3 regions of the Anaerosinus gibii genome follow, and region 2 is predicted to be linked to each of the others. Evidence: riboswitches for the same ligand, from Rfam matches in the RefSeq annotation. Region 2 holds a riboswitch; each other region holds the start of a gene.
What was found. A riboswitch is a leader RNA that binds a small molecule or an ion and turns the genes downstream of it on or off. The one in region 2 is predicted to bind S-adenosylmethionine.
Positions count from the first base shown of each region.

Region 1: another riboswitch for S-adenosylmethionine. It lies ahead of metK (methionine adenosyltransferase); the one in region 2 lies ahead of metA (homoserine O-acetyltransferase MetA).
Region 3: another riboswitch for S-adenosylmethionine. It lies ahead of P3F81_RS00860 (MetQ/NlpA family ABC transporter substrate-binding protein); the one in region 2 lies ahead of metA (homoserine O-acetyltransferase MetA).

Region 1 covers NZ_CP120678.1:1,348,456-1,359,696, forward strand. Annotated here, with positions in the region: gene fmt (methionyl-tRNA formyltransferase) at 1-97, opposite strand, end outside; gene def (peptide deformylase) at 97-555, opposite strand; gene priA (primosomal protein N') at 649-3,030, opposite strand; gene metK (methionine adenosyltransferase) at 3,087-4,277, opposite strand; SAM riboswitch class I at 4,338-4,440, opposite strand; gene coaBC (bifunctional phosphopantothenoylcysteine decarboxylase/phosphopantothenate--cysteine ligase CoaBC) at 4,484-5,689, opposite strand; gene rpoZ (DNA-directed RNA polymerase subunit omega) at 5,699-5,905, opposite strand; gene gmk (guanylate kinase) at 5,902-6,516, opposite strand; gene remA (extracellular matrix/biofilm regulator RemA) at 6,537-6,800, opposite strand; gene P3F81_RS06475 (YicC/YloC family endoribonuclease) at 6,825-7,709, opposite strand; gene P3F81_RS06480 (hypothetical protein) at 7,840-8,439, opposite strand; gene dapF (diaminopimelate epimerase) at 8,467-9,303, opposite strand; gene P3F81_RS06490 (cation-translocating P-type ATPase) at 9,344-11,241, opposite strand, start outside.
Region 2 covers NZ_CP120678.1:2,478,519-2,489,759, forward strand. Annotated here, with positions in the region: gene P3F81_RS11790 (FtsW/RodA/SpoVE family cell cycle protein) at 1-888, opposite strand, end outside; gene P3F81_RS11795 (YncE family protein) at 1,010-1,951, shown strand; gene P3F81_RS11800 (DUF2935 domain-containing protein) at 1,988-3,406, opposite strand; gene trmB (tRNA (guanosine(46)-N7)-methyltransferase TrmB) at 3,470-4,120, opposite strand; gene P3F81_RS11810 (sigma 54-interacting transcriptional regulator) at 4,136-6,046, opposite strand; gene mgsA (methylglyoxal synthase) at 6,199-6,567, shown strand; gene P3F81_RS11820 (FGGY family carbohydrate kinase) at 6,827-7,072, shown strand; gene hydE ([FeFe] hydrogenase H-cluster radical SAM maturase HydE) at 7,219-8,235, opposite strand; gene metA (homoserine O-acetyltransferase MetA) at 8,279-9,217, opposite strand; SAM riboswitch class I at 9,293-9,394, opposite strand; gene trhA (PAQR family membrane homeostasis protein TrhA) at 9,451-10,095, opposite strand; gene P3F81_RS11840 (DUF2157 domain-containing protein) at 10,482-11,241, shown strand, end outside.
Region 3 covers NZ_CP120678.1:203,085-214,325, forward strand. Annotated here, with positions in the region: gene P3F81_RS00855 (hypothetical protein) at 77-1,423, opposite strand; SAM riboswitch class I at 1,775-1,877, shown strand; gene P3F81_RS00860 (MetQ/NlpA family ABC transporter substrate-binding protein) at 1,967-2,791, shown strand; gene P3F81_RS00865 (methionine ABC transporter ATP-binding protein) at 2,821-3,879, shown strand; gene P3F81_RS00870 (methionine ABC transporter permease) at 3,848-4,501, shown strand; gene P3F81_RS00875 (MetQ/NlpA family ABC transporter substrate-binding protein) at 4,566-5,384, shown strand; gene P3F81_RS00880 (hypothetical protein) at 5,525-5,797, shown strand; gene P3F81_RS00885 (L-asparaginase family protein) at 5,810-6,097, shown strand; gene P3F81_RS00890 (type III PLP-dependent enzyme) at 6,353-7,489, shown strand; gene P3F81_RS00895 (sensor histidine kinase) at 7,793-8,938, shown strand; gene P3F81_RS00900 (aminotransferase class I/II-fold pyridoxal phosphate-dependent enzyme) at 8,993-10,420, shown strand; gene P3F81_RS00905 (nucleoside/nucleotide kinase family protein) at 10,508-11,104, shown strand.

The DNA.
Region 1 (11,241 bases), 1.1 Mb from region 2:
TAATTACTGCGAGTATCTCATGATTTTTATGCAAAGCCTTTAAGCAAGGTACTGCAAAATCTGGTGTTCCCATAAAAATAACTTTTAACTTATTCATTATTGCTTACCTCTTGAAATACTTTTTGCTTTATCTATAAACAGTATACCCTCTAGATGATCAATTTCATGTTGCATTGCAGTTGATAATAATCCAGTTGCCTCAATTCGCACTTTTTTCCCGCGACGATTTAAAGCTTCTACTACGACTTTATCGTATCGTTCTACTTCACCAAAAATATTAGGAATGCTTAAACAACCTTCTGTATCAATTTTTTTTCCTTCTTTTTCAATAATGATGGGGTTAATTAACTCTATAATGCCTTCTCCAACATCAATAACAACGACTCTTACCCCTTCTCCAACTTGAGGAGCAGCTAAGCCCACACCATTTTCATGATACATTGTTTCTGCCATATTATCTAACAATCTTTTTACTGTTTTATCTATTTTTTCTACAGGGCTACATACCCTTTTTAATATACTATCTCCAGCTTTTTTTACTTCTAAAATAGCCACAATAAACTCTCCCTATTTTATATTAAATTCTCTTTAACTATAAAATTTTATCACACTAGACGAAAAAAATCCATGACATCATCAATCTGTCTGTTACAATGAATTCATTGGGTCAACATCAATTGTAATATCCTTCCTTTTATCTAATTCATTTTCACAAAGAAGTTGTTTTATTTTTCCCATTTCCCTACTTTTAATTAGAATATTCATTTTATAAATATCTTTTACCTTGACAACATTAGCACTAAAAGGCCCTATAATATTACATTTTACTGATTTCATCATTAAATGGAGCTTTCTAGCTAATATCTCAGCTTTTTTGATTAATATTTCTTCGACCATATCAAAAATTATAATTTTCAGCAATTGGTTGTAAGGAGGATAGTTTAAAATTTTTCGAAAGTTCATCTCTTCATGATAAAAACTTATAAAATCATGTTCTTTGGCATGCGTAATCGCATAATGGCATGGATTATACGTTTGCACAATAACATTTCCTTGATTTCCATGTCGCCCGGCTCGCCCAGAAGCTTGAGTTAAAAGCTGAAAGCCTCGTTCAGCTGCTCTAAAATCAGGAATATTAATTGTAGAATCAATACTTAAAATAGCTACCGCTGTTACATTTTTGAAATCATGTCCTTTTGCTACCATCTGAGTACCTAAAAGTATCTGATATTTTTCTTTTCGAAAATCATCCAGAATTTTTTCATATGCCATTTTTTTAGTTGTCGTATCTCTATCCATCCTTAGCACGCTTGCATTAGGAAATAGCCTGTATAATTCTTCCTCTAATTTTTGCGTGCCGGTTCCAAAGTATTTAATATATCTACTATAGCAATGCGGGCACTCTTGCGGTACTGTCTTCACCGAGTCACAATAATGACAACGTAAAATACCACTAAAGTGGTAAACCATTGGAACATCGCAATGATTACATTTTATAATATGACCACATTCTCTGCATAACACAAATGTAGAGTGCCCACGTCTATTTAATAAAATAATAATTTGTTCTTTATTTTCGAGAGTTTTCTTTATTAACGCATACAAATCATCTGATAGAATTGATCTTTTGCCTTTCGCTAATTCATTCCTCATATCCACTATATGAACACTAGGTAAATTGGAGTTGTTTACCCTTTTAGGTAATGATAGCAACTTATATTCGCTACATTGAGCTTTATAATAGCTTTCAAGCGATGGCGTAGCACTACCTAATAATAAAATTGCATTTGAATAAAACGTTCTCATTTTTGCCACTTCACGTGTGTGGTAATAAGGTCGTTCTTCTTGCTTATATGAAACTTCATGTTCCTCATCAATAATAATGACACCAAGATCGTCAAGAGGCACAAAAACTGCTGATCTAGCCCCAATAACTATACCAACTTCTTTATTATGCAACCTTTCAATCGCGTCATTACGTTCTTCAATGGATAATTTACTATGCATTACAACGATGTCATTTGAAAAATTTTCTTTAAATCTTTGAATCATTTGACTTGCTAAAGCAATTTCAGGGACTAAAATGATCGCCTGTTTATCTAACTTTCTAATTTTTTCTACAATATTAATATATACTTCTGTTTTACCACTACCAGTCACTCCATATAATAAAAATGTATCATGTTTTTTCTCGCATATTTTTGCAGTGACTTGTTCAATAGCATTTTCTTGTGACGGATTTAAAGATTTCTTTACCATTTGGAAGTGATAATCTTTGTAACTATCTCTTAACACTCGTTCATTTACAACGTGAATAAAGCCATCTTTCTCTAATGCATGAATTACCGAAGAAGAAAATTCCATTAATGTCTTTCGTGGAAGTTTTCTTTTTGTTAGCATTAGGTTTACTAAACGCAGTTGTGCTGGCTTATTTTTTAAATATATGTTCGGATCTTTATCACAAAATTCATTAATCATAACAAATTTTTCGAATTTTTCTTTCGCTCTACTTCGGATTTTATATACTTTTTTAATTTTCCCCTCACTTAATAGTCGCTCTAGAACTTTTTCCATGTCATATGTAGGAAAATACTTTTTTAAGCAATTCAAATTAAGCGGTCCATTTGCTTGCAAATATTTATAAATACAGCAACAATTTATCCCATTTTCCTCTAATGCTATCGCCTCATAAAATAAATCCACGCTAATACTTTTCTTCCCAGGGATAAAAAGCCTCATGCTTTCGCCTAGACTACATAAGTAATATGACGCTATCCATTTAGCTGTATCCATCATCTCTTGATTAAACCAAGCACTCTTGTCAATTACAGCAACCACTTCTTTTAATCCATCACAATTTTCAACAAAAGCGATTTCAACTACAAAACCCTCTAAATACTGATGTCCAAAAGGTACACAAACTCTCCAGCCAATATCAAGATAAGAAAATTGGTCGGGAACAATATAAGAATATCCTTTTGCAATCGTTTTTATTGGCATATTTATAAATATTTTTGCTACTTTATTCATCTTTTCACCATATTATCAAAATAGTAAAGGGACTCTTTTGAGTCCCTTTAGCATAATTAATTTAAAGCTTTTTTTAAAATCTCAACTTTGTCTAAGCGTTCCCACGGTAAATCAACATCAGTACGTCCAAAATGACCATATGCCGCTGTTTTTGCATAAATCGGACGTCTCAAATCTAGCGTCTTAATAATTCCAGCTGGACGAAGATCAAAATTATCTTTTACTAACTGAACAATTTTAGTTTCCTCAATTTTAGCAGTCCCAAAAGTTTCAACCATAATTGAAACTGGTTTAGCAACACCAATCGCATAAGCAATTTGAATTTCACATTTATCAGCAAGTCCTGCAGCAACAATATTTTTCGCTACATATCGTGCTGCATAAGCTGCAGATCTATCAACTTTCGTAGGATCTTTCCCTGAAAAAGCTCCACCACCGTGACGAGCCATACCACCATAAGTATCAACAATAATTTTTCTTCCAGTTAAGCCCGCATCACCCTGTGGACCGCCAACAACAAAGCGCCCTGTAGGATTTATATAATACTTAGTTTCATCATCTAGTAATTCTGCTGGCACAATAGGTTTAATCACTTTTTCAATAAGATCTTTTTCAATTGTAGCTAAATCTACTTCTGGACCATGTTGAGTAGAAATAACAATCGTATCAATACGAACTGGCTTGCCATCAACATATTCTACTGTTACTTGAGTCTTTCCATCCGGTCTTAAATAATCAAGTTCACCATTTTTACGAACTTCCGTTAAACGTCGTGCTAATTTATGAGCAAGTGCAATCGGCAATGGCATAAATTCCGCAGTTTCATTTGTTGCATAACCAAACATCATGCCTTGGTCTCCAGCACCAATTGCTTCAATAGCTTCATCCATAGTACCTTTTTTTGCCTCTAGCGCTTTATCAACCCCCATGGCAATATCTACAGATTGTTCATCTATGGAAGTTAAAATTCCACAGGTTTCAGAATCAAATCCATATTTTGCTCTTGTATAACCGATATTTTTAATCGTTCTTCTTACAATTTTAGGAATGTCAACATAACAATTTGTAGTAATTTCACCAACAACATGCACTTGCCCAGTAGTGATTAATGTTTCACATGCAACTCTTCCCATTGGATCTTGCGCTAATATTGCATCTAATACACTATCAGAAATTTGATCAGCAATTTTATCTGGATGTCCTTCTGTTACTGATTCTGATGTAAATAAAAGGTGTTTTTTAGTCAAATCTATTCCTCCTAATATAATATTTTAAAATCAAAAAAGCTCTCGAAAGAGAGCTTTTCACTCTCATCTTACAGACTATTCTGCAGGATTTGGCACCGTTTTGAATGATTCAATGGTTGCCGCAGCTTCATTGGGCCAGTCCCTCCACTACTCTTGATGAGCAAATATTTCATTTTAATTAATCATAATGTATCTTTTTATAAAAATCAAGATACATTATAATATTTATTAATTATTTTATCTAAAATCAGACATGCTAGTTCATCTTTAGACATTTTATCAAGATTTTCAATTTTACCATCTTTATAAATAATTTTTGCAATATTTGTATCAATATTAAACCCTGCACCAGGTAATGAAACATCATTTGCTACAATCATATCTAAATTTTTCCGTTGGATTTTGTCTTTGGCATACTTAATCAAATCTTGAGTTTCAGCAGCAAAACCAACTAAAATTTGATTTTTTTCTTTTAATTGCCCCAATTCTTGAAGTATATCTGGATTCTTTTCCAACTGTAAAATTAACCTCTCTTCATTTTTCTTTATTTTGTTTTCTTCCACAGTACGTGGCCGATAATCAGCTACCGCAGCAGCTTTAATGATAATATCTGCATCTTTATATTCCTTTAATACCATTTCTCGCATTTCTAATGCATTTTCTATTTTTATTAATGTTACACCCTCTGGTTTTGGTAAATAGCTTGGTCCAGAAACTAAAACAACGCTAGCTCCTAATAAAGCCGCTTGCTTTGCAATAGCATACCCCATTTTTCCACTCGAACGATTGCCGATATACCTGACTGGATCGATTGCTTCAATTGTCCCAGCTGCAGTTACTAACACTTTTTTGTTTATTAAAGCTTGATTAGAAATAAAATGTTGTTTTATTTCTTCAACAATATCTTTTGGATCTGCCAATCTTCCAATTCCACTAATACCGCAAGCTAAATGGCCTGATCCAGGCTTAATAAATTTATACCCGTAGGTATGTAAAACTTTTATATTATCTTGTAATATTTTATTTTCATACATATTGGCATTCATTGCTAGTGCAAATATAACTGGAGCTTTCGTTGCCATGATTAAAGTAGTTAACATATCATCTGCAATGCCATTTTTTACTTTGCCAACAATATTGGCAGTTGCCGGAACAATTAATACTAAATCAGCTAAATTAGCTAATGAAATATGCTCAACATTCCACACTGGGACATCATTCCACATACTCGTATTAACCGGATTTCCACTGATTTCACGAAAAGTCAAAGGCGTTACAAAATTTTGTGCTGCTTTTGTCATAACAACATGGACGTTTGCACCATTTTTTCTTAAACGGCTGACGATTTCAACAGCTTTATATGCAGCAATTCCTCCCGTAACACCAACAATAATATTCTTGTTTTGTAGCATATGAAATACCTACTTTATGCCAGATTTAGTTCTTTTGTACGATATTTGATTATCATAGATTTCTTCTAAAGCATTTGTTACTTTTTTCGTTGATTTTGTATGAACAGTTAAGGTATCACCGTCCATAAGCTCTCTTGCCCTTTTAGCAGCTAATACAACCAATGTATATTTACTATCAACTTTTTTAACTAAAATATCTAACGATGGATTAATCATTTAGATTCGCCTCTACTTTCAGATATATTTCTTATTAAAATTTTATTTCTAATTACATTACAACGCTCAGCTATGACAATTGCCATGATTTTTTTTACAGCAAGCTCAATCTTATCATTAACAACTACATAATCATAGCATGCAGCTTTTGCAATTTCTTCACGAGCTAAACTTAACCTTTTTTCAATAACTTCTAAAGAGTCTGTTCCTCGGTCATGCAGCCGTTTAATCAACTCTTCAATGGAAGGAGGTAAAATATAAATTAGAACTGCATTAGGAAATTTTTTCTTTATTTGTAATGCACCTTGAATATCAATCTCTAAAATTACATCATTATCTTTTAACATGTCTTGAAGCTTTTTTATAGGTGTTCCGTAATAATTATCATAAACTTCTGCCCACTCGAGCAATTCGTCATTTTCTATCATTTCACAAAAATCTTTTTTTGATGTAAACCAATAGTTTACACCATTTATTTCACCCAATCTTGGGCTTCTTGTTGTTGCTGAAATAGAGCATCTAATTTCTTTATTTTTATTTAATATCTCTTTGCAAATTGTTCCTTTTCCCGTACCAGATGGCCCGGATAAAACAAGCAAAAGTTTTTCCATCACTTTAATTACATTCCCTTCTATTCAGCTTCGTCATTGTTCTCTTTGCTTATCAAGCGATGTGCGACGGTTTCTGGCTGAACTGCTGATAAAATCACATGATCACTGTCTGTAATAATAACGGCACGAGTTCTTCTCCCGTAAGTAGCATCTATTAGCATACCGCGGTCACGAGCTTCCTGGATAATTCTCTTAATTGGCGCAGATTCTGGACTAACAATAGAAATAATACGATTTGCTGACACGATATTACCAAAACCGATATTAATAAGCTTAATTTCCACCTTTATACCTCCTATAGATGAGTATTACTCAATATTTTGGATTTGTTCACGTATTTTTTCAACTTCACTTTTCATGTTAACTGCAAGATTCGCTATGGAAAAACTATTCGCTTTTGATGCTATAGTATTAATTTCACGATTAATCTCTTGAATAATAAAATCTAACTTCCGCCCAATCGTATCACTATTACTATTTATCGAAATAAAAAATTGTTCAAAATGACTCTCTAATCTTACAATTTCTTCTGTTATATTAGAATGATCCGCAAATAATGCAACTTCTTGTAAAACTCTATTTTGATCAAGACCTATCCCTTTATCCTCTAAAGCTTCTTGAATTCGAAGCAACAATTTTTGTGCATAGGTTTTCGTAACTTCATCAGCATATTCTTCTATTTCATTGGTTTGAGATTTTAATAAATCAATTCTCCTATTTAAATCAGCCAGAATATTACTTCCTTCTAAAATGCGCATCTCACAGAGTCTTGCCGTCGCTTTTTCAACTGCATTTAAAATTTGAGGTTCCAACTGCTCTATATCCAGTTCTTTCTCTTCTCGCACTAAGACATCAGGAAATTTTGCAAGTTCATAAATATTAGGAGCAAAGTCCGTATGTATCACTTTAGATAATTCCTTTAATGCCTTATGGTACGATATTGCCAACTCTTTGTCAACTTTTATTTCATTTTGGATATTATATTCAGATAAAACAATAGAAACTTCAATCCGCCCACGCTTAATAGATTGCAGAATTAAATTACGTATTTTATCTTCTAATAAATTAAGTTTTTTAGGCAGGCGAATCATAATATCAGTATATCTATGATTTACTGTTTTTATTTCAACTTCGCATTGAAATGATTCACCTATATACATTTCCCGACCGAAACCAGTCATACTTTTAAGCATCTCAACACCTACTCTCATCATGGACGCGTTATTAAATATTCATCATTTAATACAAAATTCCTTTTAATTTCACAAAAAATATAAAGATAAGTTAACATTATTTAATTTAATGTTAACTTATCTTTAAGAACTATTTTATTTTTTTTAAATCAAAAAAGAATCGATGTTCCCGATTATCATCAGTTAAAATAATTAAAACGACCGGTTTTTCTTTATTTACCTTACTTTCATCGAAATAAACATACCCTTGAACAAAATAATTATTTTCTGATTCACCTAAAATTTTCTCAGCATTATTGGGTATCTTAGAATAAATCACTGGATAAATAGAATCTTCCTGCTTTAAAAAAGCGCGTGTTCCTTTACAAAAATCACTTGTATTTCCTTTTAGCTGAATACTAAAACTTAGCAAATTCACATAATCACTAATTATTTTTTCCGTATCTTCAATCTGCATCGCAGGCTGCTTTTGTATAGCTCTTTCCCGTGACTCCGTAGCAATAAGCAAAAAACTGGTATATAAATGAGCATGTTCCGAAGATTCATTTAAAATAGTTGTTTTTTCCTCATAGGCACACCACGGCTTAGTAAATTCAAAAGACTCTGTTTTAACTTGGCTAATCCCATATAATTCTGCTTGTTCTATGGTAAGACTATTTAAGGGAGCAATCGCAAATGCTGATTTAGTTAATATAATTGTAAAAAAAAATAATAAACTAAGAATTTTCAAAGAAAATCTCTCCCCTCATAAAAATAATTAAAGATATACTCCATGAAAAACTTCCTGGGCTGGGCCAGACATATATACATGATTATTATCCGCCCATTCAATAATTAAATTACCACCATCTAGCTCTAAAGTTGCTTTTCGCTCAGTCTTGTTATTTAATACTGCAGCAACTAGAGTTGCACACGAGCCAGTACCACACGCCAAAGTAATTCCTGCTCCACGTTCCCATACTCTCATTCGAATATGATGCTCATTTTTTATTTCAGCAAACTCAACATTTATTTTTTTAGGAAAGCTCTTATGTACCTCTAATTTAGGTCCAATAGAATTTAAATTTATCTTTTTCATATCATCCACAAAAATTACACAATGGGGATTTCCCATAGATACACAGGTCATATTATATTCTATTGTATCTACTAATATTTTTTCATTGATGATTCTATTATTTCCAAAACCTATCACTGGAATAAGCGCTCCGGATAAAATAGGTTCTCCCATATCAACTTTTACCTGATTAAATATTCCATTTTCAAAAATTATTTCCGGACGAATAATTCCTGCTTTTGTTTCCAGTTCAATTTTTGTTTTTTCTGTTAATTTATTTTCATAAACATATCTAGCTACGCAGCGAGTAACATTCCCACACATTTCAGCTTCACTGCCATCTGAATTAAAGATTCTCATCTTAAAATCAGCAATTTCTGATGGTGAAATGATAACTAAGCCATCTGCGCCAATTCCAAAATTACGATTACAAACAGCAATTGCAGTTTTTTCAAAATCAAGAATTGTTTCTGTAAACCCGTTCACAAGAACGAAATCATTACCAGCTCCATGCCATTTTGTAAAATTAAATCCCATTAGTATAATCTCCTATTCTAAAATCTATATTAAATATATTCTACTTGCTAACGGCTTTATATGCAACTTTGTTTTCCATAGAAAATAATGTTTTTATTCCACTTGTAATTAAACCAATACCAGAAGCAAAAAGAATCAGTACCCATTCTATCCAACCTAAAGAAACAGTGTAAAAAATATTTTGCATATATGGGATATATATAACAGCTAGTTGTAATGTAATAGAAATCAATACGGCAATATTTAAATAATAATTACCGAAAATTCCTATTTTAAAAACATTACTAGATTCTGATCTACAATCAAAAACATGACAAATCTGAGAAAAAACTAGCGTCGTAAAAACCATTGTCCTAGCATAATTGATATCTTGATGATAACTTAAACTCCATATAAATATTAAAATAGAAGTGATTCCAATTTGAATGCCTCTATATATAATTTTTCTTAACAATCCACGCGAAAAAATTTTTTCTTTTCGTTGTCGTGGCAATTCTTGCATAATTTTTTTGCTGTTTTTATCAAAACCTAGTGCCATAGCCGGCAATCCATCTGTCACCAAATTAACCCATAATATTTGTACCGGTAGTAAGGGAATAGGCAAACTGATGAGAATTCCCAAAAACATTGTTAAAACTTCACCAGTATTACATGCTAAAAGATAGCGTAAAAATTTTCGAATATTTGCATATACTCCTCTACCTTCCTCAATAGCCGCGACAATAGTAGCAAAGTTATCATCCATTAAAATCATAGATGATGATTCCCGCGCTACATCAGTTCCGTTTTTTCCCATAGCAATTCCAACATCAGCTTCTTTTAGTGCTGGCGCATCATTAATTCCATCTCCAGTCATTGCAACTATATTACCAGAATGTTTTAAGGATTTTACAATTTCTAGTTTATGTCTAGGTGATACTCTCGCAAAAATTCGTACATTTTTAAAAGCCTTTTTATATTGATCCCTTGGAATTTTTTCAATTTCTTGTCCTGTTAATACGATATCTTTATCTTCATTGAACATTTTTAGTTCTTTGGCTATAGCAACAGCAGTATTAGGATTATCTCCAGTAATCATAATCGTTCTAATTCCAGCATTTTTACAAATTTGTATCGCTTCTCTAGCTTCTTCACGAGCGGGATCAATCATTCCTACCAATGCAAGAAAATCCAGATTGCATTCTACCATGTCACGATTACTATACGATTCATCCCATCTAGGAATTTTTCGCGTCGCGATTGCTAAAACACGCATAGTTTTTTTCCCCATAGTGTTACATTCATTAAGAATTTTCTCACTTAAGGCATTCGTTAATTCATTTCGCGTTCCATTTATATAGCAATGTGTACAAAGCTCTAATACTTTCTCAGGTGCACCCTTTGTATATAAAACAAGTTCTTTTTTTTCATTAGCATAAAGAACAGACATAATCTTCAAAAATGAATCAAAAGAAAATTCTTTGATTTTTTTATTTGATTTTTCAATAGTTTCTCGCCACATGTTACATTTCGCAGCAGCAACAATAAGTGCACCTTCTGTAGGATCACCATCGATACTCCAATTACTTTCTTCCCTTCTCCATTTTTCATTAATTTCTATTTTGTTTTTTTGTAATATTGCATTATTGCATAAAGTAAAAGCCTTTAAACATTCTTTTAAACTTTGACCTTCTGCTGTACTGATAGATTGTTCATTTCTAATAAACTGACCATGTAAAGAATAACCATCACCTGTAACTTGATAATCTTCATCAAGCATAAAAATTTTTTTTACAGTCATCTCATTTTTTGTTAAAGTACCTGTTTTATCCGAACAAATGACATTAACACATCCTAAAGTTTCTATAATAGGTAATTTACGAATGATCGCATTTTTTTTTATAATCTTTTGTACACCTAAAGCTAATGCAATTGTTACAATTGCTGGTAACCCTTCCG
Region 2 (11,241 bases):
TTCTTTTGCAATTCGTCCACAATACCACGCCATAGCAGCTAATAAAATCAGCACAAGAAATGCACCAATAAACCCCATCTCTTGACACAAAATAGAAAAAGCAAAATCGGTATGTGCCTCTGGTAAATATGCAAATTTACTTGTTCCCATACCCAAACCTAAACCAGAAAATCCACCCGAACCAATTGCAATCAAAGACTGCACCGTTTGATATCCAGATGTCGATTCATAAGACCAGGGATCAAACCATGCCTTCACACGATCAATCCGATAATCTGCTGAAAAGGTTAATATTCCTGCGCCTCCCAGTGCAATTGCACCTAATACAACAACTTCTCCTAGCGGTAATCCCGCCATGATATACAACAAAAAGGCAATCCCAACAATAATTGCGGCCGTACCTAAATCCGGTTGCTTATATACCAACCCACCCATGAGCAAAATTGGCAGCCACACCTTATTTCCAATGCTAATCCGTAAGTTTTTATCTATCTTAGGTCCGAGGTAGCTTGCTATCAACAAAAGTGACGCTAGCTTTGCTACTTCAGATGGCTGAAAAGTCATTCCTATTTGAATCCACCGTTTTGACCCATTTACTTCTATTCCAATGAAAAAAACGGCAATCAGGCAAAGTACTGCAAAAACTGTAATAAGAAAAGAAAGCTTCCGCCAAACGCGGTAATCTAAGCGCATTGCAAAAACTAGGGCAAAGATTCCAATCAGCAAAGAAATTAAATGCTTATTAACAAAATAATAGCCATTATCAAATTCATTACCGGCCATTACAAAGCTAGAACTAAATACATTTATCGTTCCAATAATAATCAAAATAGCCATAATAAATAGCACGGCTTCTACGTTATTTATCCATAATCTTTTTTTTGGCATATATACGCCTCCATATGAAATCTATTGTTAATTATACCAAAAAAAAATGTATTATTACAGTAAACCATGTACAAGTTTTATGAATATAATATATTGTTACTAAAATAAAGGAGGGATCTATATGGAGTTAACAAATGCAAAATTATTGGCAATCGACCTTGGCACTTCAGAGGTGCTTAGTATTGATTTAACAAGCCAAGCGATATTATCTAGAATCCCTTATTTAAATACATATACCCCAACTGGACTTTTTATAAATGCAGCGAGAACAAAAGCTTGCCTTGCAGCGACAACAAGTCATGAAGGGGCATTGTTTATTATTGATATTGCAACAAATTCATTATATAAACTCCCAATTCCCCTGCCCCATTTGTCACAAATCACATTAACTGACGATTTTAAAACCGCATATTTTGTTGACCAGACTGCCACTTTGCATCATTTAGATACAACGACAATGAAAACTACCCCACTTGTTAATCCCGACATTACAACTTGTCGATGTAATGGCATATGCATCTTGAATAATACGATTTATACCATTTGGGAAAATGACGATCAAGGAATTATCGCAGGTTTTTCTCCGCAAGGTCAAGTTGTTTTTGAACGATTCATCGGTGGAATTCCAACGAATCTTTTTGCCCTCCCCAATAAAGTCATGACGACTTTTACAAGAAATAAGCTTCACGGAGAAGGGTTGGCTATATTTCCACTTGACGAAATGGAAGCGCCAAACTACCTGGTAATTAATCCCGCAGATAATTGTGCAATTAGTGCGTACCCCTGCCATATTACCTTGAATGATGAACAAACAATAGCTTATGTTACGAACGAAGACAGCGGTTCTATTAGCGTTATCGACCTTGAAACAATGCAAATCACAACTTCTATTCAAATTGGTCGGTCTATTACTACTTTCTCCCTTTTGTCAGATAGTCGATTTGCTATTGCAGGAAGCAATATGTTTGCTGATTTATCTTTAATTGATACTGTGAACCGTCGTTTAATGGCAGTCAGTGAAACTAGCGGTGAGCTAAGCAGCTGGTTTTGCCTATACAGCTAAAAAGGTGTGAGTAATGATTCCATTACTCACACCTTTTTAATTTTTCCTTTCTTTGCCTAAAGCCCGTGGCATTCTCGCAGCTGGCGCTTTCATCGCCCTACTAATCCCTTGGATATTCGCAGCTGGTCCATCTGCCATTAATTGAATCGGCACTGATTTATTTTCTGCAGCCTTTTGCAAAAAATCCGCCTTTACGTCACGCGCAAAAGCTTTTGCCGGCGTAGAAACTGGCAATATATCTTCAACTTTTTTACTTTGCTGAGCCTTCTTTTCTTCTTTTACAGACTCTTTTTTCGGCTCTTCTTTAACTACTACTTCTATTTCTTTAACCTCTTTTATTTTGCTGCGTTTCATCGCTGGCTCTATCTTCACCACTTCTATTGGCTCAGGTATTTCTTCAACCTCATGGACAGTTACCGGTTTTACCGGCTCTCGCATTTCTTCCGCTTTCTCTTCTACTGTTATTGCCGCCTCGGGTTTAGTATATTCATGATAGACATCCTCACCATCTAATTCATCATAGGGATCATAAGCAGTATTTCCGGAATAATACAAGATATCTTCCGGCTCTTGATGCACACATTTAGATTCTTCTTCATCAATTCTCCCTGGCAGATTCCAAGCAAATTCATCAATATCATCATCGAATACGGGCGCACAATGTTTTGCCAAACCTTTTTCCAGCATCGCAACCACAGCAAAACAATGTTTTGCCTCTCGTCTCAAATGATCTGCCAATTGTGGTGTTATAATCGTCAATAATTTACATTCATCAATTAATTCTTTTGCCATTTTATTAAAATCGCAAAATCTTTGTACATCACTCCTCACATCTTGTAAAAATCGTGAAAAAGCCTTCATTTCACCTTTATGACAATATAGCATCGCAGCAAAATCGCGCCCTTCTAAGCACAAATCATCAAAAAGTTCTGCAAAACCTCTAGCCTCTTTTTGCATCTGCCGTTCAGCAGGATCGATATACTGAGCAATCAAGCGCGTATGATCTGCCATAAATCTAAGCCAAGTAACAACTTCTTGCGTCTGCGAACACGTATGTAGCATATTTTCTTTATTCGGCAAATTTAATAATTGCAAAAAATAATTTGCTTCACGCGCCAGATGTTCTAAAAACGACGGAAAATGAGAACCACCTAGCTTACCTGTAATACGTAATGAGAGTAAATTTCGTTTATATTGATAAAAAGCTTCCATAACTTGGCACGTTTCTTGATGAAAGGTCTCACATTGTTTTTGATTTTTTAATTTATCTAATTTTGATTGCAAGCTGGAAAATGCCTTTGCAAATTCTTTAGCCTCATCGCGAAATTCAACGCATTCAGCCGGCAATCCAGCTTTAATAAATACCGTGTGATCCTTCATAATCATAAGCCAATATTTCATTTCTTCTTTGTTTACAGCCTCATAATAAGGCAAAGAAACCCTTGCTTGACGCATTTCTAGCACACTCCTTTAAGAATTAGCTATTAACATCATATGCAAGGGTTTCAAAAAATTCACCTATTCAAAAGAAACTTCACAACGATTAATTTTTTCGCCAAGGCCACTGAATTTCTTCTCATACTCCGTCATAATATTGTCTTCCATTCCACTATTATGCAAATCATAGGTTAAATTGTTTACCTTCAAACCAGCTTCCTCAAATTGTTCTAACGAAAAATCAAACAATGGTCTGTTATCAGTTTTAAAGAACAATTGCCCCTTAGGCGCTAATAAGTGACGATATTTTTCTAAAAAGCTAACATGTGTTAAACGCCGCTTTGCATGACGCGCTTTTGGCCACGGATCGCAAAAATTAATAAAAAACCGATCTACTTCATGTTCAGCAAACAATTCACTGATATTATTAATATCAAAACGAAGTAGTTTTAAGTTTTTCAGTCCCAATTCTTTCGCTTTTAAACCAGCATAATAAATTACATCTTTCTGCACTTCAATACCGATAAAATTAACTTCCGGATAACGCGCTGCCATCTGTGTAATAAATCGCCCTTTTCCCGTACCAAGTTCTACATATAACGGAGCTTGTCTCCCAAATTCTTTTGTCCATTCACCTTTTTTGATCTGTTCGATTTGTGCAGTCTCTGTATATAGAAAATCACTAAATTCTAAAATTGCTTCTTCTATCCAAGGTTTCTTTCTTAAACGCATCTGCTTCCTCCGCTATTATGATTTTTCTAAACCGTATTTTTTCAAGTATCTATATAAAGTTACTCGGCTAACGCTGAGTAAGTTCGCTAATCTGCTTACATTTCCGCCCGCAGCCTGCCAAGCCTTCACAAAGACGTCCTTATCTTCTTTCCAACTGTTATCTGGTTTAATATCTCCCATAAGATTGATATCTTCCGGTCTGATTTCATTGCTCTTCGTATTAAAGAAAGCATATTCAATCACACCCTGCAATTGTTTAATGTTGCCTGGCCAATCGTAATCTTTTAATACTTCTGCAGTTTCAGGTAAAATAACTTTTTCTTCAATTTGATGCTGCGCAGCTAACTCACAAACGATATGTTTAGCCAACTGTGGAATATCTTCACGACGGCTTCTTAATGAAGGTACGCGAATCACACTTTTTGAAATAATTTCATAAAGGTGATGATCAAATGCCCCACGCTCTGTTAATCGTTTTAAATCACTATCACATGCACTGATAATTCTAACGTCAATTGGACGCTCTACAGTTTCACCAATACGGTGCATTTTCTGCGTAGTCAGTGCCTTCGCCAAGGAAGCAGTCAATGTCATTGGCAATTTTTCTATTTCATCCATAAACAACGTACCGCCGTTTGCAAGTTCCAATTTACCCGGATGACTAATTTCAGCACTCGTTGATACACCAAATAATTCTTGCTCTAAGAGTTCAGGTGCTAAATCACCGCACCGAACAGAAATCAATGGTCCTGCAGCCCTAGAGCTTGCCTGATGAATCCCATGCGCCATGCGCTGTTTCCCCGTTCCAGATTCCCCTTGCAATAGGATATGGTTATGATTTCTCGCAATGCGCGCCGCTTTGTCTTTAGTTGTAGCAAAAGTTGATCCTTCACCGACCATAGAAGCAAGATTATACCGCGCTGTATAGCCAGCTGCATGTGCGACAAGCGTGCGCAAATCTTCAATTGGCATAGACACAGCAACAACACTGTTTACCGTTTGATCACTATCGCGTTCTAACGGAACAACAGTTGTAATATCTTCATATGTTTTCGCCTGTGTAATCCAAGTAACTTCTTTATTGTATGATGGTACGCCATTAAATCCTTTGTATATCGGTGTATGACGATAATTTAATACTACATCATTCAAATTAATCGGATGTTCGTTCACATGTTTACCACCAATGCCTTCTAAACGGCTAAGCCCAAGCTTATTTGCATACGCAATTTCTCCCCCCGGCATCACATGATATACAGCAAACGGTGTCGCATCTAAGATTGCTTCTTCCGCCTTAATTCTAAGTGATGCGCTTAAATGTTTTTCCATTGCGTATTTCATCGTCAACATCAAAGATACAACAGCATTATGCGGTAACATTTCTTGGTCTACAGAAACCAATGTCAATATGTACTGCAACTCTCCATTTACAATTACGGGTGCCGAACACGCATCACCTTGCTGACATTCCTCAATCCACATTTCCGGCCCGAATAATAAAAATGGTGTCTTATGTTCATGCACTATACTGATACTTGATGTCCCGATATCCGCTACTCCGACGCGAACACCCTCAATTTCCCCCGGTGTTTTTTGATAAAACGGTAAAGAATAACTTTTTAATACATAGCAATCTGAATCACTTAAAAGCAAGCTCAGATTATACATTTGGAAGAACTCATGAATTTCCTTCGTTAATTCTTCTAAATAAGAAATTGCATTTTTATGATGTTCTTGATGCTCTTTCAAGGCCTCACTTGACAAGCTTACGCCGAGCGGCATCGTTTTCGTATCTACATTATGCATTTTACTTTTTTGCCAAGACTCTGCAACCCAAGGGTGTACATTAGGATCAATAATCCCTTCCTCTATATACTTATGATAGTAATTCTCTAATTTGTTTCTGCTCCGTTGCTCTCTAATCATTTTTTACTTCTGCCTCCTATAGTCATTCTATTTCGTTGTGCTTTGTTAACATTTAATTAATACTTCTAATATGTTGTTTACCAATCCAGTAAAATACTATATACTTGAACTTGTAACTGGGAAATTTTTAAAAGATAGGACAGGTGTTTATTATGAAAACAATAGCTTTAATTGCTCACGATCGCAAAAAAGAAGAAATGCTTGAATTTGTCAATGCACATAAGGAAATGCTGTCTAATTATAAATTAATTGCAACAGCAACAACAGGACGATTAATAGGAGAAAAATGTGGTTTAGAAATAACTTCACTTATGTCTGGCCCCCTCGGCGGAGACCAACAAATCGGTGCATTAGTTGCAACTGAGCAAGTCGACTTAGTAATCTTCCTTCGCGATCCGCTCACAGCACAACCACACGAACCCGATATCAATGCCCTCCTTAGAATTTGCGATGTACATAGAATTCCACTTGCTACCAATGCAAATTCTGCACATATTCTTCTTCAATATTTCAACGAATAATTCATATTTTACATTCTACCTTAGTTTGTACACTTTTTCCACAGAAAATGTAACTTTGTTTTTATAAATATAAAAAGGAACTGTTCTTAGTGTAAAAAACTAGGCTACGGTTCCTTTTTTATTTGAATTTAAATTTTATGTTAACTAAATTTAATATTCTACTTGAATTATTAATATGAGATTAACGTTTAGAGTTGATAGCTCATATCCACCAACAAAAGTATCATTCATATCTTTTGATTCACCCACTCTAACAGGAATGGGTACAACCACTAAAACTTTTGGCGCTATTGGAATTACGAATCAACGTGATGCTACAATCTTCTGGAACAAAACCACGGGAATTCTTTTCGGCAATGCAATCGGTTGGCAAGATCGCCGTAACTTAAATATCATAGAACGTTTTTTTGAAAAATTTGGTATAGAAATTGCCAATTCCGTTGAAAATACCTGCTTAGGTACAGCTTATTTAGCCGGTCTAGCAATTGGCTATGGGATTCATTAGAACAGCTTTCAAGCCAATGGCAACTAGACCGTTGTTTTGAACCAAAAATACCATCAGATCATCGCCAAACATTATGTGATCAATGGAAAAAATCAATTCGTCTTTCTTCAAAGTGGCTAAAATAAATAGAGATGACTAAGTCACCTCTATTTATTATTTCTAAATCCATATCCTTCGGAAATTGTCCTACCAAGAGCCAATACCTTTTCACAAATTACCGCTCTGCTCTTTTGCGGTGTATCATCTATTCCACTTTTACCTGGATAGAGCTGATATTTTTTTCTATATGATAAAGATGTAACATTTGGCATGATGACGTTTGCACCACCTTGTAATGCACGAAATCTTGCCGTCTTATCCAGTGTTTCCATTGCTGTTGTTGCTGGAATATTAATGTCTGGCATTAACAAACGAATGAGTGCAATCACTTTTAGACTCAATTCCAAATTGCCACTTCCACAATCTGCCAGCGGCGTTGCAGGATTTGGTATGAACGGCCCTAGTCCAACCATATCTAAAGGAAATTCTTTAAAAAACAAAATATCCTCCGCGATGGATTCTAGCGTTTGTCCCGGCAATCCAATTAAACAACCTGAACCAACTTCATACCCAAGCCTTTGCAAATCTTCCAAACAACGCACACGATTTTCAAAGCGCATTCCTGGATTCAATTTATGATATAACGATTGATCTGTCGTCTCAATGCGAAGTAAATAACGATCAGCACCAGCCTCTTTATAAGCTTTATATTCTTCATAAGTTTTCTCGCCAATGCTAAGGGTTATCGCTACATCCATTGATTTTATCTGCTTTAATATCGCTGTCATTTTATCTACCGAATAGCTATCATCTTCGCCAGATTGCATTACAATTGTTCTGTATCCTAACGCTTTTGCCAGTTTTGCTTCCGCAACAATTTCTTCTGGAGATAATCGATACCGATCTACCTCTCTATTTTCACATCTTAATCCACAATAACAGCAATTCTGCTTACAGTGGTTAGAGAACTCAATAAGACCACGTAAATGCACTTCATCGCCAACGTACCTTTTCCGTACAGAATCTGCGGCATTTGCAAGTTCGCTATAATCACCTAAAAGGACTTCTACTATTTCCGCTTTATTTAGCTGCTGGCTTTGCATCACTTTTTCGATTAAATTCATGTTTTCATCTCCATGACTGCATCATTGGCCAATTTAAATATAATTAGCCAATTCCATTATTATAGAAAAGTTTCGTTAAGTCAAATGGTGTTTCTTGATATACATAATAATTTAACCAGTTTCCAAACAATAGATTAGCTACGCTGCGCCATTTTACTAATGGCACTTGCGTCGGATCATTATTCGGATAATAATTGCATGGAATATGCATATCCATTCCGGCTTTAATATCGCGATCATATTCCGCTTTTAGCGTCATTGGATCATATTCAGCATGGCCTGTAATGAAAAATTGTCGTTTCTCCAGATTTGCCACTGCATAAATTCCTGCTTCGCCCTCTGCCTCAGAAAGGATTGTAAGTTCTGGAATTTTCTCAATGTCTTCTTTGCGAACTTCAGTATGCCTGGAATGAGGCACATAAAACTCATCATCAAAGCCTCTAAATAATGGCTCGTAATCTACATTTCTCGTATGTTTATATACACCAAACACCTTGGGGCTTACTGGATACTTTTTAATTCCATAATGATAGTATAAGCCCGCCTGTGAACCCCAACAAATATGAAATGTCGAATATGCATGCGTTTTACTCCATTCCATAATCTCACAGACTTCTTCCCAATAGTCAACTTCCTCAAACTCCATTTGTTCCACCGGAGCGCCAGTAATAATAAAGCCATCATAATTTTTATGCTTTACATCAGCAAAAGTCCCATAAAATTGTGTCAAATGCTCTTGAGATGTATTTTGTGGTGTATAGCTTGCAGTATAAATAAAATCAACTTCTACTTGAAGCGGAGAATTTCCTAAGAGCCGTAATAATTGTGTTTCAGTTACAGATTTTATCGGCATTAAGTTTAAAATTAAAATTTTTAATGGACGAATATCCTGACTGTACGCTCTATCATCATACATCACAAAAATATTTTCCTTTTCTAAAATGCTTGTCGCCGGTAAATTATTGGGAATCTTAATTGGCATAACTAAAACACTCCTTTATTCTCGTATAAAAAATCAAGTCCCTTTCTCAGAGAAAGGGACTTTTATTGCCACACAATCTCATCTTTCAGGAATTCTCCTGCTGGAATTAGCACCACTGCACCACGTGCCGGTTGCTGGGTTTCATCGGGCCAGTCCCTCAACCTCTCTTGATAAGAAATTTATTTAATTTTTGATGAATATACTACCACAATCTAAACCGCTCGTCAATGATATTATCCTGTAATTGATAAAGGTAAAACATAGCCAATAACAGCGATAAAATGCATCGCACTTCCAGCCAGAACAAACATATGCCAAATCGCATGATTATAAGGAACTCGTTTTGCCAAATAAAAGCCTGCACCTGCAGTGTAAGCAAGTCCACCAGCAATTAACCAATAAATCGTCTCAATCGGTACACTTTCCATTAATGGGCGAATAATGATTAAAGCAAACCACCCCATTAAAAGGTAACAAACCGTCGAAAAGATTTTAAAGCGTTTCACAAAGAAGGCTTTGAAAATAATTCCCGTCACAGCTAGTCCCCACATAAGTCCAAAAACAATCCAACCTAAAGTGCCATGAAGTGGAATTAATGCAAAGGGGGTATAATTTCCCGCAATTAGCACATAGATTGCAGAGTGATCAAGGAATTTAAAGAAAGCTTTCTTTTTCTCATTAGTAAAACTATGATACAAAGTAGATGCTAAATATAATAAAATTAAAGATACTCCATAAATCGTACCACTTACTAAGTGCCACAAACCACCATAGTTACCCGCAACAACAATCATTGCAATCAAAGCAGCTACAGATAATACAGCTCCAACACCATGCGTAATGGCATTAATTAGCTCCTCACATTTTGCTCTTAACATGCTACCTCCAAATAATTTATTTATGATATATATTATACCTCCCTTATAAAAAAATTGAAACAGTATTCGGCTTGAAATACAAGCCGAATACTGTTTCTTTTTGAGCTAGCCCTCTATTCTTTAGCAGCCCCAGCCGCCGCCACAACAGCAGCATAACAATATTATAACGATAATAATAAACCAAACCCAATAGCAATTTCCACCGCCATAAAAGCCCATAATAAAACGCCTCCTTGAAAGATAATGCAGCTCTTAGCTACTGTATACTATGAACCCAGACGCTTTTTTGCTACTATTACAATCATTACCTTCATAAAATTAAAGGAAACTAAAAAACAATAGCGAAAAAATAGTTGTTAAGCTATATCTATTGGAGGTAATCACTTATGAATCAGTCGCATTATGAATGGCTAAAATCACAAATTCCCATATTAATAGATAAAAAAATAATTTCATCAGATACAGCGCAAAATATCCTTAAACATTATGATATCGAACAAGAGGAAAATGACGATAAATTCAATCGTATTGTAACTTTCATTGGCGTTATCTTTATCGGGCTTGGGTTGCTCCTTGTTTTAGCCTATAATTGGGATAACCTAACTCGAGCATCTAGACTTTCAATCGCAGTAGGACTGTTATTCATTTCTCAAATCGCAATGTTTCTCGGAATCGTTTACAATAAATTAACAAATACCTATAAGGAATCATTAGCCGCCTTCCAATCTTTAATGATTGGCGCTTCAATCTCTCTCGTTGGGCAAAATTATGAAATTGCACTACACCTGGATACAGTTCTACTCATCTGGATGTTTTTAATTTTACCACTTGCATATCTGACTAGAACTGTTTCACCAGCTATTTTATATAGCATTCTCAACATGATTTGGCTCATTGATAATTTCAGTACACCTCAAGCGATCAGCGTTTGGTTATTTATCATCCTGCTTATTCCAATTTATCGTCATTTTGATAAAAATATGATCATTTCCTCAACCCCTTTAGCTTGGTTAATCGTAATTAATTCATTAGCTGCATTTATTCTTACCTTTGAAAAATATTTCAGCGATTTAATGATGCAATGTTTAACTTTGTTTTTCTGCTTTCTTTTTGTTATCGGTAGTCATCTCGAAGTAAAGACAGCCG
Region 3 (11,241 bases), 400 kb from region 2:
AAGGTTGTTTTTGTTACTCCAAAGTTTCTATGGATGCATTTGGAATTTTGCAGGTGAGGTGGTATGTGGAGTTCTCTTATTGAGCATTTTTCAATAGCTCATCCATAATACTTTGCAAAACATCGTTTATTCGGGTTTGAATTGGTTGTTTTTGTTGTTCAAATTTGCTTATTTTCTCAGTTTTACTTTCTTCGGGTAATTTGGTAGCTCTGATTTCCTGTATTTCCTTATCTAGCGCTGCTAGTTGTTTCTTTAAGGTGGTAAGTTGTTTTTTCTTTCTTTCTAGAGTTGATTCAGCAGCATCTCTTAAACCTAGGAAAGGATGTGTGTTTAAAGTTTTTGCTTCGGTTTTTCCATTCGTAAAGGCTTCTTTTAATTGTTCGGAAGTATAAGTGACGCTGGCATCATCGCTTCCGAAATATTTTAGCTGTAAATCTTTGAAGGCTTGTCGATTTACCGGTCCTTTATATTGATAACCTATAGTTACATCCCACAAAGCACCGTTCTCTTTTTTGAAATCAGTATCTAAGGTGAAATGATCATAAACTGTTTCAGTTGCGTTATTTTCTGAAATCTGTATTCGCTTTGCATAGTCTTTAGCGGTATCTTCATAGCCTCCGTCATGCAATGCTTGAAGTAGTTCTCTGTTATTTTTATAAGCTCCTTGTGCTAATTGCGTCCATATTTCATCTGCTTCACGATGGGATTCCATAAAGTCTAATTTATCTACGCCGATGGAGCATAATGCTCCCATATAGCTATATTTTATTTCCGAACCAGTTGCATTTTTCCAGTCAAAACTTGGTGAGACAAATACACCAGATTTATTTTGTAAATCAGTGGCGAAAATTTTTATTTTATTGTATTGATCCTGTGTGTATATTTCTTTTTCAATGAATTTAGTCGCGTATCCGTCAGTTACTTGTACATTGGCATAAGCAGCAGTGCCCGCGAACATTAAATTATATTCAAGCATTGCTTTTTTGCCACCTTTGGCGATGTTTTCTTCCACATGAAGATACTTGTCCCAATTTTTCTTAATTTCATCTTCTTGATTAGGGATGCAGCCACTATCTAACATTCCGCGGATAAAATGAAATGTCCAAGTATTTATATCATCGCCATTTACAGTGTCGATGTTAGGTTCTGCTTGAACAATCTTATCGGTTGCAGATGCACTAAGTTTATCAAGGTGTTCAAGATATTGTTGTTTAAACCACTCCAATGCATCTTCAGATGTATTTTTCGTTAGCGAGACTTGGGTTTTAGCATCTTTCGATAGATTTTCGCATTGATAAAGCGATTCGATTTCTACAATATACGCCGGCTTTTCATTAAGGTTTGATGCTGTATCTGCGCTTCTGGACTTCGTTTGCATTGCATAGGCAGGTGGAATAGTAGACGCAGAATTAATTTTAGACATAGTGAAACAACTCCTTTTGTTTGGTAAATCTTCCATGACTTTCATAATATATATCGGCATTATTTGGGAAAAATTAAGAGGTATGTTATTTAGGTGCTTTTTATAACTCGGAAAAAGATTTTCCCACCTTTATAGGTGGCGGGCATGACTGTAACTAACAGGCGGTGAGCATATATCTGCCGCCTCGTTGAAACGTTGAGTGGTAAGTTTTCCAGAGGAAAACTTTGAACAATGACGTTATAAAGGGGATGTTCGATAATTTAAATTACGGTAAATGTTACAAGTATACGATTTTTTTATTGACAAGCGAATTTGTAAGTGATATCATCTAAACCATAATTAAATGAGAAGCTCTTATCAAGAGAGGTCGAGGGACTGGCCCGATGAAACCCGGCAACCGGCAGAAATGCAGTGGTGCCAAATCCAGCAGGAGTATATTTCCTGGAGATGAGAGAAAAGCAGTGTATAAATGATAGGCTCTTTTCCTCACGGAAAAGAGCTTTTTTATTTGCCTGGAAACAAATTCTTAGAGGGGGTATTTACATGAGAAAAAAATGGTTAGGGTTAGTTTTGGCTATGGTGGCAGCTTTGAGTATGACGGTAATCTCCGGTTGTGCTTCAAATAAAGATGCGGATGCTTCGGTAGAAAAAACATCAATAAAAGTTGGGGTAACACCAGGTCCTCATGCGGAGATTATGGAAGTTGTGCAAAAAGTAGCGGCGAAGGATGGTCTTAACATTGAAATTATCGAGTTTAGTGATTATATTCAACCAAATGTCGCGTTAAATCAGGGTGAAATTGATGTAAATAGTTATCAGCATCAACCATTCCTTGATGCACAGGTAAAAGATCGTGGGTATAAGATAGAAACTTTGGCAAAAACGATTTTATTCCCAATGGGGGTTTATTCGAAAAATTTAACGGATATTCATCAAATTCCGGAAAATGGTGTTGTAGCAATTCCCAATGATCCAAGTAATGGTGGCAGGGCATTAAGTATTTTAGAAAAAGCCGGGTTGATTAAATTGAAAGAAAATGCTGGACTTAGTGCAACTGCGGCGGATATTGTGAAAAATCCAAAACATATTGTTGTGAAAGAATTAGAAGCCGCACAAATTCCATTATCTTTAGGTGATGTCAGCCTTGCAGTAATTAATACGAATTATGCAGTTTCTGCAGGGTTAGTTCCAACAAAAGACGCATTGTTTTTAGAAGATGCAAATTCACCATATGCAAATATTTTAGTCGTTCGGTCAGCGGATAAAGAGAACGTAGCTTATCAAAAATTGGTGAAGGCATATCATTCAGAGGAAGTAAAACAATTTGTCAATGAACATTTTGCTGGTTCGGGCATTGCAACTTGGTAAATAGATTAAAAATAAGGGAGTGAATATCGTTGATTCAGCTATCGAATATAGAAAAGATTTATGATGGAGCATCGGGCCCAGTTCACGCATTAAAAGGCATTAATCTTCATATTAAGCGCGGGGAAATTTATGGTGTTATTGGACTTAGTGGTGCCGGGAAAAGTACATTAATTCGGTGTATTAACATGTTAGAGCGTCCGACAAAAGGAAAGGTCATTGTTGATGGCGAAGATTTGACAGCGATGTCAGATAGTCAGCTTAGAAAAGCGAGAAAAAGTATCGGCATGATTTTTCAGCATTTTAATCTGCTTTCTTCAGCTACTGTCTATGAAAATGTAGCGTTTCCATTAACATTAATCGGAACAAAAAAATCGGAGATAGAAAAAAAGGTTTTACCTTTGTTAGAATTGGTAGGACTTGCAGATAAAAAAGATCAATATCCTGCGCAACTAAGTGGTGGTCAGAAGCAAAGAGTAGGGATTGCGAGAGCTTTGGCAAGTGATCCGAAGGTGCTTTTATGCGATGAAGCAACTTCTGCGCTTGATCCACAAACAACGAAGTCTATTTTGGAATTAATCCGTGATATTAATCAAAAATTGCAATTAACTGTAGTTTTAATTACCCATGAAATGCAGGTAATTAAAGAAATTTGTGATAATGTAGCTGTGATAGAAAATGGTGTGATTTGTGAGCAAGGGACAGTGCTTGACGTATTTACGAATCCACAGCAGGCGATTACGAAAGAGTTTATCAGTGTAATTATCAGTCGTGATATTCCAGATGCATTTAAAGATGCCAAGATATCGCAAACGCCGATTCCAAATAGCAGTTTATTAGTACGTTTATCCTTTATCGGAAACTCAGCGGAAGAACCGGTAATATCTAGCTTGATTCGTCGCTTTGCCGTAGATACAAATATTATTTATGGAAATGTTGATCATATCAAGAGTACACCATATGGCACTTTGGTTCTTGAGATTACAGGGGAAGATGAAGAGATTCAAAAATCATTGAATTATTTACAGGAAAGAAACTTAGGAATTGAGGTGATTGGCTATGTCGCAGGACATGATAATGCTATTAGCTAAAGGGTTATGGGAAACGACGTACATGGTCTGTGTATCCTCGCTTATTTCCGCATTGATTGGAATTCCGTTAGGGGTTATTCTCGTTACTACAGATAAGGGGCATATTTTAGAAAATTTATCCTTTAATCGAATTTTAGGTGCAGTGGTAAATGCTGCACGATCAACGCCATTCATTATTTTAATGGTTGCAATTATTCCATTGACTAGAATCATTGTAGGTACTTCTATTGGTACGGAGGCGGCTATGGTTCCGCTTACGTTGGCGGCAATTCCGTTTGTGGGTCGTATTATTGAAACTTCATTAAAAGAGGTTGAACATGGATTGATTGAAGCGGCGCAATCAATGGGGGCAACACCTTATCAAATTATTACGCGGGTGATGATTCCGGAGGCAATGCCATCTATTGTTTCGGGAATTACGATTACCGTGATTAACTTGATTAACTATTCTGCGATGGCTGGTGCAATCGGCGGCGGCGGACTCGGAGATTTAGCAATTCGTTACGGCTATCAACGGTTCCGTGGAGACGTGATGTTAACTACAGTTATTATTTTGATTATTCAAGTACAGTTGGTACAATCTATTGGGGATTATGTGGCAAATAAATTAAATAAACGTTAAGTTATTGGTATCCACAGCAGTTTTGCTGTTAAGATATAGAATTAAAATGGAGGGGACATATAGAATGAAAAAAATCACATTACTTTTGGTTTCGTTACTTATGGTTGTTATGGCTGTAGCGGGCTGTGGCACAAATGCACCTGCAGCAGATAAAGCGGCGGACAACAAGGTATTAAAAGTTGGCGCGACAGCGGTTCCGCATGCGGAAATTCTTGAGGTGGTAAAACCTATCTTAGAAAAGGAAGGCATTAAATTAGAAATCGTTGAGTTTAGCGATTATGTACAACCAAACTTAGCTGTTTCTGATAAGGAATTAGATGCAAACTTCTTCCAACATACACCTTATCTTGAAAAATTCTGTGCGGAACGCAATTTAAAATTAGTAAATGTTGCCGGTGTTCATCTTGAGCCAATGGGCATTTATTCAAAAAATATTAAAAATATTGCAGATACAAAAGATGGTGCTAAAGTAGGCATTCCAAATGACCCTACAAATGGCGGTCGTGCATTAGCACTACTTGCTAATGCAGGTTTAATTACATTAAAAGATGGCGTTGGCATTCATGCAACTGTACCAGATATCACTGCAAATCCGAAAAACTTAAAAATCAATGAACTTGAAGCAGCACAATTGCCTCGTTCACTTGATGATTTAGATCTTGCTGTAATCAATACAAATTATGCACTTGAAGCAAACCTTGTACCGGAAAAAGACGCATTATTTATTGAACGAAATGATTCTCCTTATGTAAATATTTTAGTAGCACGTGCTGGGGATGAAAATCGTCCAGAAATTCAAAAGCTAGCAGCTGCTTTAAAATCCGAAGAAGTGAAAAAATTTATCAATGAAAAATATAAAGGGGCTATATTGCCTGCATTCTAAATCATAAGAAATAGATGAGGAATAGGGGTGACCAAAGTTTTATTTTGGTCACCCCTTAATTTTTGCAAAAAAAGAAAGCATTATAGTTATGCTTTGCATAAGATAGGGTAATATTATTACGTTGAAACGAGGTGGAGTTGGTGTCTGAGGAAGAGAGAAAGCTAAGGCCGGCAAAATGGCAAAAACCAGAAGTAGAAGATACACGAACAAATCAAACTGAGATGAAGAGAGAGCCAGACTGGCAAAATCGACAAGAAAATATGTGTAGACCTCAACCAAGAGGATATTGTTATCCTAGAGTTGGGGCATTGCAAGGAGGATGCTATCCAGGTAGGTATATTGGGTGGTATCATCATCATCATAAATGTCCACCGCGACATCTTTGTTATCCGCGTGCTTATTATCAATATTAACTATTGTAGTTTATATATAAAGAGGTAAAAGGTATAGTTGTCGAAGGTCTGGCCAGAGGGAATGTTAATTCGACAGTAAAGGCTGGCATCATTTGTGGGATTCCTGTTGTTCTTGCAACGAGAGTTCATAGTGGTAGAGTACTAGACACTTATGGTTATGATAGTGGTGTAAAATCATTTAAAGACTCTGGTGTTATTTTAGCTGGAGAGTTAACTGGTCAAAAAGCACGTCTAAAGTTAATGGTTGCTTTAGGTATAACAAATGATATGAAAAAGTTGGCAAGATGTTTTGACAGCTAATAAAATATTGGTTCCTAAAGAGGTATCGTGCTAAAAATTAGTACGATACCTCTTTTTCATAAAAATAGCTCTAGACTACCGGAAATTTGAGTGTTTATTACTATATTTATGATGGTATATTTTTTTTGCTCGTTTGCTAAAGATAATTTTTGGTAAAAAGGTTTAAAATAATAAAATATTAGCAGGATTTTCCGTGGAAAGGTGAAATAATAGTATCGTTGTATTTTAAATTTTAATTAGAGATGGGAGAGGGATATGAACAGTTTTCGACTAACTAAAAATGCCATGCACCAATTGGCAACGGAGTATACAACTCCATTATTGGTAATATCTTTAGAGCAGATTGAGTATAATTATCGATTTTTGGCTAAATATTTGCCTCGAGTAAAAGTTTTTTATGCGGTAAAGGCAAATCCAAATGATGATATCGTCAAGAAGGCTGCTGAATTAGGGTCTTATTTTGATGTTGCATCTGATGGAGAAATGTTGCAATTAACTAGATTAGGTATTGGTGCGAACCGTATGGTATATGCGAATCCTTATAAGACACCAAAAGGGCTTGCAGTAGCGAATCGTACGGGAGTGAATAAATTTACGTTTGACAGTGAAAGTGAAATCTATAAGATGGCAAAGGCAGTTCCGGGAGGAACGGTGCTTTTACGTGTCAGAGTAGATAATCCGAAAGCATTAGTCGATTTAAATAAAAAATTTGGAGCCGCGGTGGAAGATGTGCCGCGTTTATTGAGGATAGCACGCGATCAAGGTCTTGATGTTGGAGGACTTTGCTTCCATGTTGGAAGTCAATCACCAACTGCAGAAGCGCATATAGAGGCACTTCATATTGTGAGAAATTTATTTGATAATGCACAAAAGGAAGGTTTTAATCTTAGAATTCTAGACATTGGTGGAGGCCTTCCAATTCCAACATTAGATGCAAATATAGACCTTGCTGAAATAGCGGAAGATATAAATATAGCTTTGGAAAAATTATTTCCAGATACGGAAATATGGGCTGAACCTGGTCGTTTTATTTGTGGCACAGCGGTCAACTTAATTACTAGTGTGATTGGAACGCAGGAGCGTAATCATCAGAAATGGTATTTCCTTGATGATGGTCTTTATGGTAGTTTTTCTGGTGTGATTTTTGATCATTGGGAATATGAACTAGAGCCCTTTAAAGAAGGTGAATTATATCCATCTACAGTAGCTGGTCCAAGCTGCGATTCATTGGATGTGTTATATAGGGATAGAATGATGCCTAAACTAGAAATAGGAGACTTGTTGTTAACTGCAAATTGTGGGGCATATACTTCGGCATCTGCTACAGAATTTAATGGATTTGCAAAAACTCCAATGATAATTTGGGAAGATGTTAAAAATAAAATAAAGTAAAGTTAGTTGAAAAGTCTATGATAAATAGGTGGATAACTTATTTGTTATAGACTTTTTCATATAAAAAACAATAGTTATCCACATTTTTATTCACATAGTGCATAAGTTTGTGGATAAGTTTGAGTATAAACCATAAAATAGTTAGGTTTTTAAGAAATATCTTGTGGATAAGAAATTATCCACAAAAATAAAATATGTGAATAACTTATGGTTTTATGTTGATTTATTATAGAATGATTTTTATCTTGACGTATTTTGGGGTATAATAAAAAATAATGTTTCAATTTGAAAAAGGATGATAAAATGTGTGATCTGGATGAAAAAACATTAGATAATATTATAAAAGAAACAATTCACGCAATGGAAAATGGAAAGACACAAATCTTTGAAATTTATGAAGCGGCTTGCAATGAAGTAAAAAATGTTAAAAAAGACATTGAAGAGTTAAAAAAAATGGCAGAAGAGATTATTAATAAAGTTGATGATCATGAAAAAAAAGAACGCCTTGCTAGAATGAAATTAGCACAGGTAAGCTGTAATTTTAAGCTTTATAATGAAACGGATATAAAAATATGTTATGAAGAAGCCAGACAAATTCAAATTCAGGTGGCTGTTCTACGAGAGCAAGAACAAAGTATGCGAAAAAAGCGTGATGAAATGGAAATTCGCCTTAAACAATTGATGGGAACGGTAGAAAAGGCGAAGCAGCTCGTTTCACAAGTTGGTGTGGTATTAGGATATTTAAGTGCGCAGATGGGTGCAGTTGCAACGAAAATGGAGGAAATGAATCAGGAGAAATTACTTGGTGCTACGATTATTAAAGCGCAAGAGGATGAAAGGCTGAGAATTTCGCGTGAGATTCATGATGGCCCGGCACAAATGATGGCAAACGTTGTTTATCGGACGGATATTTGTGAGCGGTTATTGGCTATGGATACAGAAAAGGTACGTGAAGAACTACATGATCTTAAGGCGCAGGTACGCAATTGCTTGACGGAAACGAGGAAGATCATTTTTGATTTACGCCCGATGGGACTGGACGATTTAGGTTTGGTAGCAACGATTTTTCACTTTTTAGAAAAGTTTGAAGAACGCAATCATCTTATTGTTGATTTTAATGTGATTGGAGAAGAGGTGCGCCTGGCAAGACATATTGAAATAGGTGTATTTCGTGTAGTTCAAGAGGGAATAAATAATATTCATAAACATGCACAAGTAGATCAAGCAAAATTGGTGGTCGAATTTCATCATGAATATTTGTCTATTACTGTTGAGGATGAAGGGATTGGTTTCAATGAAGATGATGTTGATGTGCATGAAGGAGAATGCTATGGGTTGCTTGGTATGAAAGAGCGTATTTCTTTGCTGAAGGGCAGATTAACGATTATTTCAAAAGCATTTGAAGGAACAAAATTAAGAATTTTAATCCCGTTGGTGGACAAAGAATAGCAAAGGAGCTTGCTGGTGAACGAAAAGCAGAAAACAGTGCCGATACTTACGGCAATGAAACGATATGTAGAGGATGGTGCAGTTGGATTTCATACGCCGGGGCATAAGCAGGGTAAAGGAATGGATGCGGAATTTTTTGATTTAGTTACGCCACTTGGATTAAAAACCGAAGTGTCTTTAATGGAAGAGTTGGATGATTTACATGAACCGGCGATGTGTATTAAAGAAGCACAGGATTTAGCTGCTGAGCTTTATAACGCCGACTCCAGCTATTTTGTCATCAATGGAACAACAGGCGCAATTCACGCGATGATTATGGCGGCAGTAAATCCGGGAGATAAAATTATTATTCCGCGAAATGCGCACCGGTCTGTGATTGGTGGGGTCATTTTAAGCGGAGCAGAGCCGATTTTTGTTTTACCGGAAGTGGATATAGAGCTGGGAATTGCGATGGCAGTATCACCGGAGCAAATTGAGCAGGCGATAAAAGAACATCCTGATGCAAAAGCTGTATTAGTTGTGTATCCAACTTATTATGGTGTGGCTTCTGATATAGAGAAAATTGCTTCTATTGTACATAAAAATAAAATGCTGCTACTTGTAGATGAAGCGCATGGACCTCATTTAAAATTTAGTAATTATTTGCCGATACAGGCAATAGATGCGGGAGCTGATATTGTTGCGCAGAGCACACATAAGATTTTAGGAGCTATGACACAATGCTCAATGCTTCATGCACGCCATCATCGTATTGATGTGCAAAAATTGAAGACGATGATTAGTTTAGTTCAATCGACGAGCCCTAATTATTTACTTTTAGCATCTTTGGATGTAGCACGGCGGCAAATGGCGGTTGAAGGAAAAGCTTTATTAAAGCGAGCGGTTGATTTATCCATTTGGCTTAGAAATGAAATCAATAAAATTGAGGGACTTTATTGCTTTGGAGAAGAAAAACTAGGTGCGCAGGGCGCATATGCACTTGATATTACGAAGCTGACTGTCACGGTTAAGGGACTCTATATGACAGGGGCAGAGGCTGAAAAAATTTTACGCTGCAAATATAAAATCCAAGTGGAATTATCTGATTTATACAATATTTTATTTATTCTTTCCTATGCGGATGGGCAAAGAGAAGCAGAAACATTATTAGTGGCATTGCGTAAGCTGGCTGAAGAGGTAAAACAAAATTCTACCCCAATAAATGCTTTAGCCTGTGTGATTTATCCGTATAAAATTTTAACAAAACAATCACCTCGTCAAGCATTATTTGCAGTGAAGAGAGAAATGCAATTTCACGAATCAGCTGGATGTATTTGTGGGGAAATGATTACTTTTTATCCACCGGGTATTCCACTGATATGTCCAGGCGAAGTGATTACGCAGGAGTTAATAGACTATTGTAAAATGATGCAGCAGAGTGGATTAAAGGTAGTGGGTCCTAATGATGCATCGCTTACGACAATTCAGGTTGTTGCTGAATAATTTATCCGATGGCTAACGGATCTGATTTCAGTGGGAGTTAAAACACATACGGAAAGAGCATTGTTTATTTTTTAAGGTGGTGTGACGGTGGGAAAGATATTTTGTTTGATGGGAAAAAGCAGTTCGGGAAAAGATACGATATTTAAAAAAATATTGAACGAATTGAATATGGAATTAAAACCTGTTGTCACGTATACAACACGCCCTAAAAGAAATCATGAAGTTGAAGGAAAAGAATATTATTTTATCAATGAGGAAAGAGTGCAATCATATGAAAAGAGCGGATGTTTAATAGAGAAGCGCATTTACCATACGGTAGATGGAGACTGGATTTATTGTACAGTCGATGATGGGCAGTTTGATTTAAAAAAATATAGTTATCTCATGATAGGAACACTAGAGGTATATCAAAGTCTTCAAGAATTCTTTGGGAAAAGAGCGATTGTTCCATTATATCTACATATAGATGATGGAGTTCGATTAGAGCGTGCATTATCCCGTGAACGACAGCAGGAAAATCCAAATTATGAAGAGGTATGTCGACGTTTTTTAGCAGATAGTGCAGACTTTAGTAATGCAAAGCTTGTGAGATGTGGGATTGATGAACGTTTTGAAAACCATGATTTGAGAGAATGTATGAAGCGGATGAAAGCATTTATTTTAGAAGAGCTAAAAAGCAAATAGTTCACTTGAGTAAAAGATGCAATTTGATTGCATCTTTTTTATCTATTAGGATGCAGATGGGAGAAAAAATGTTCTGCATTAAATTTTGTATTATATAAAAGGATTTTTTAGGAAAAGAGAATAGGTTAGGTAATAAG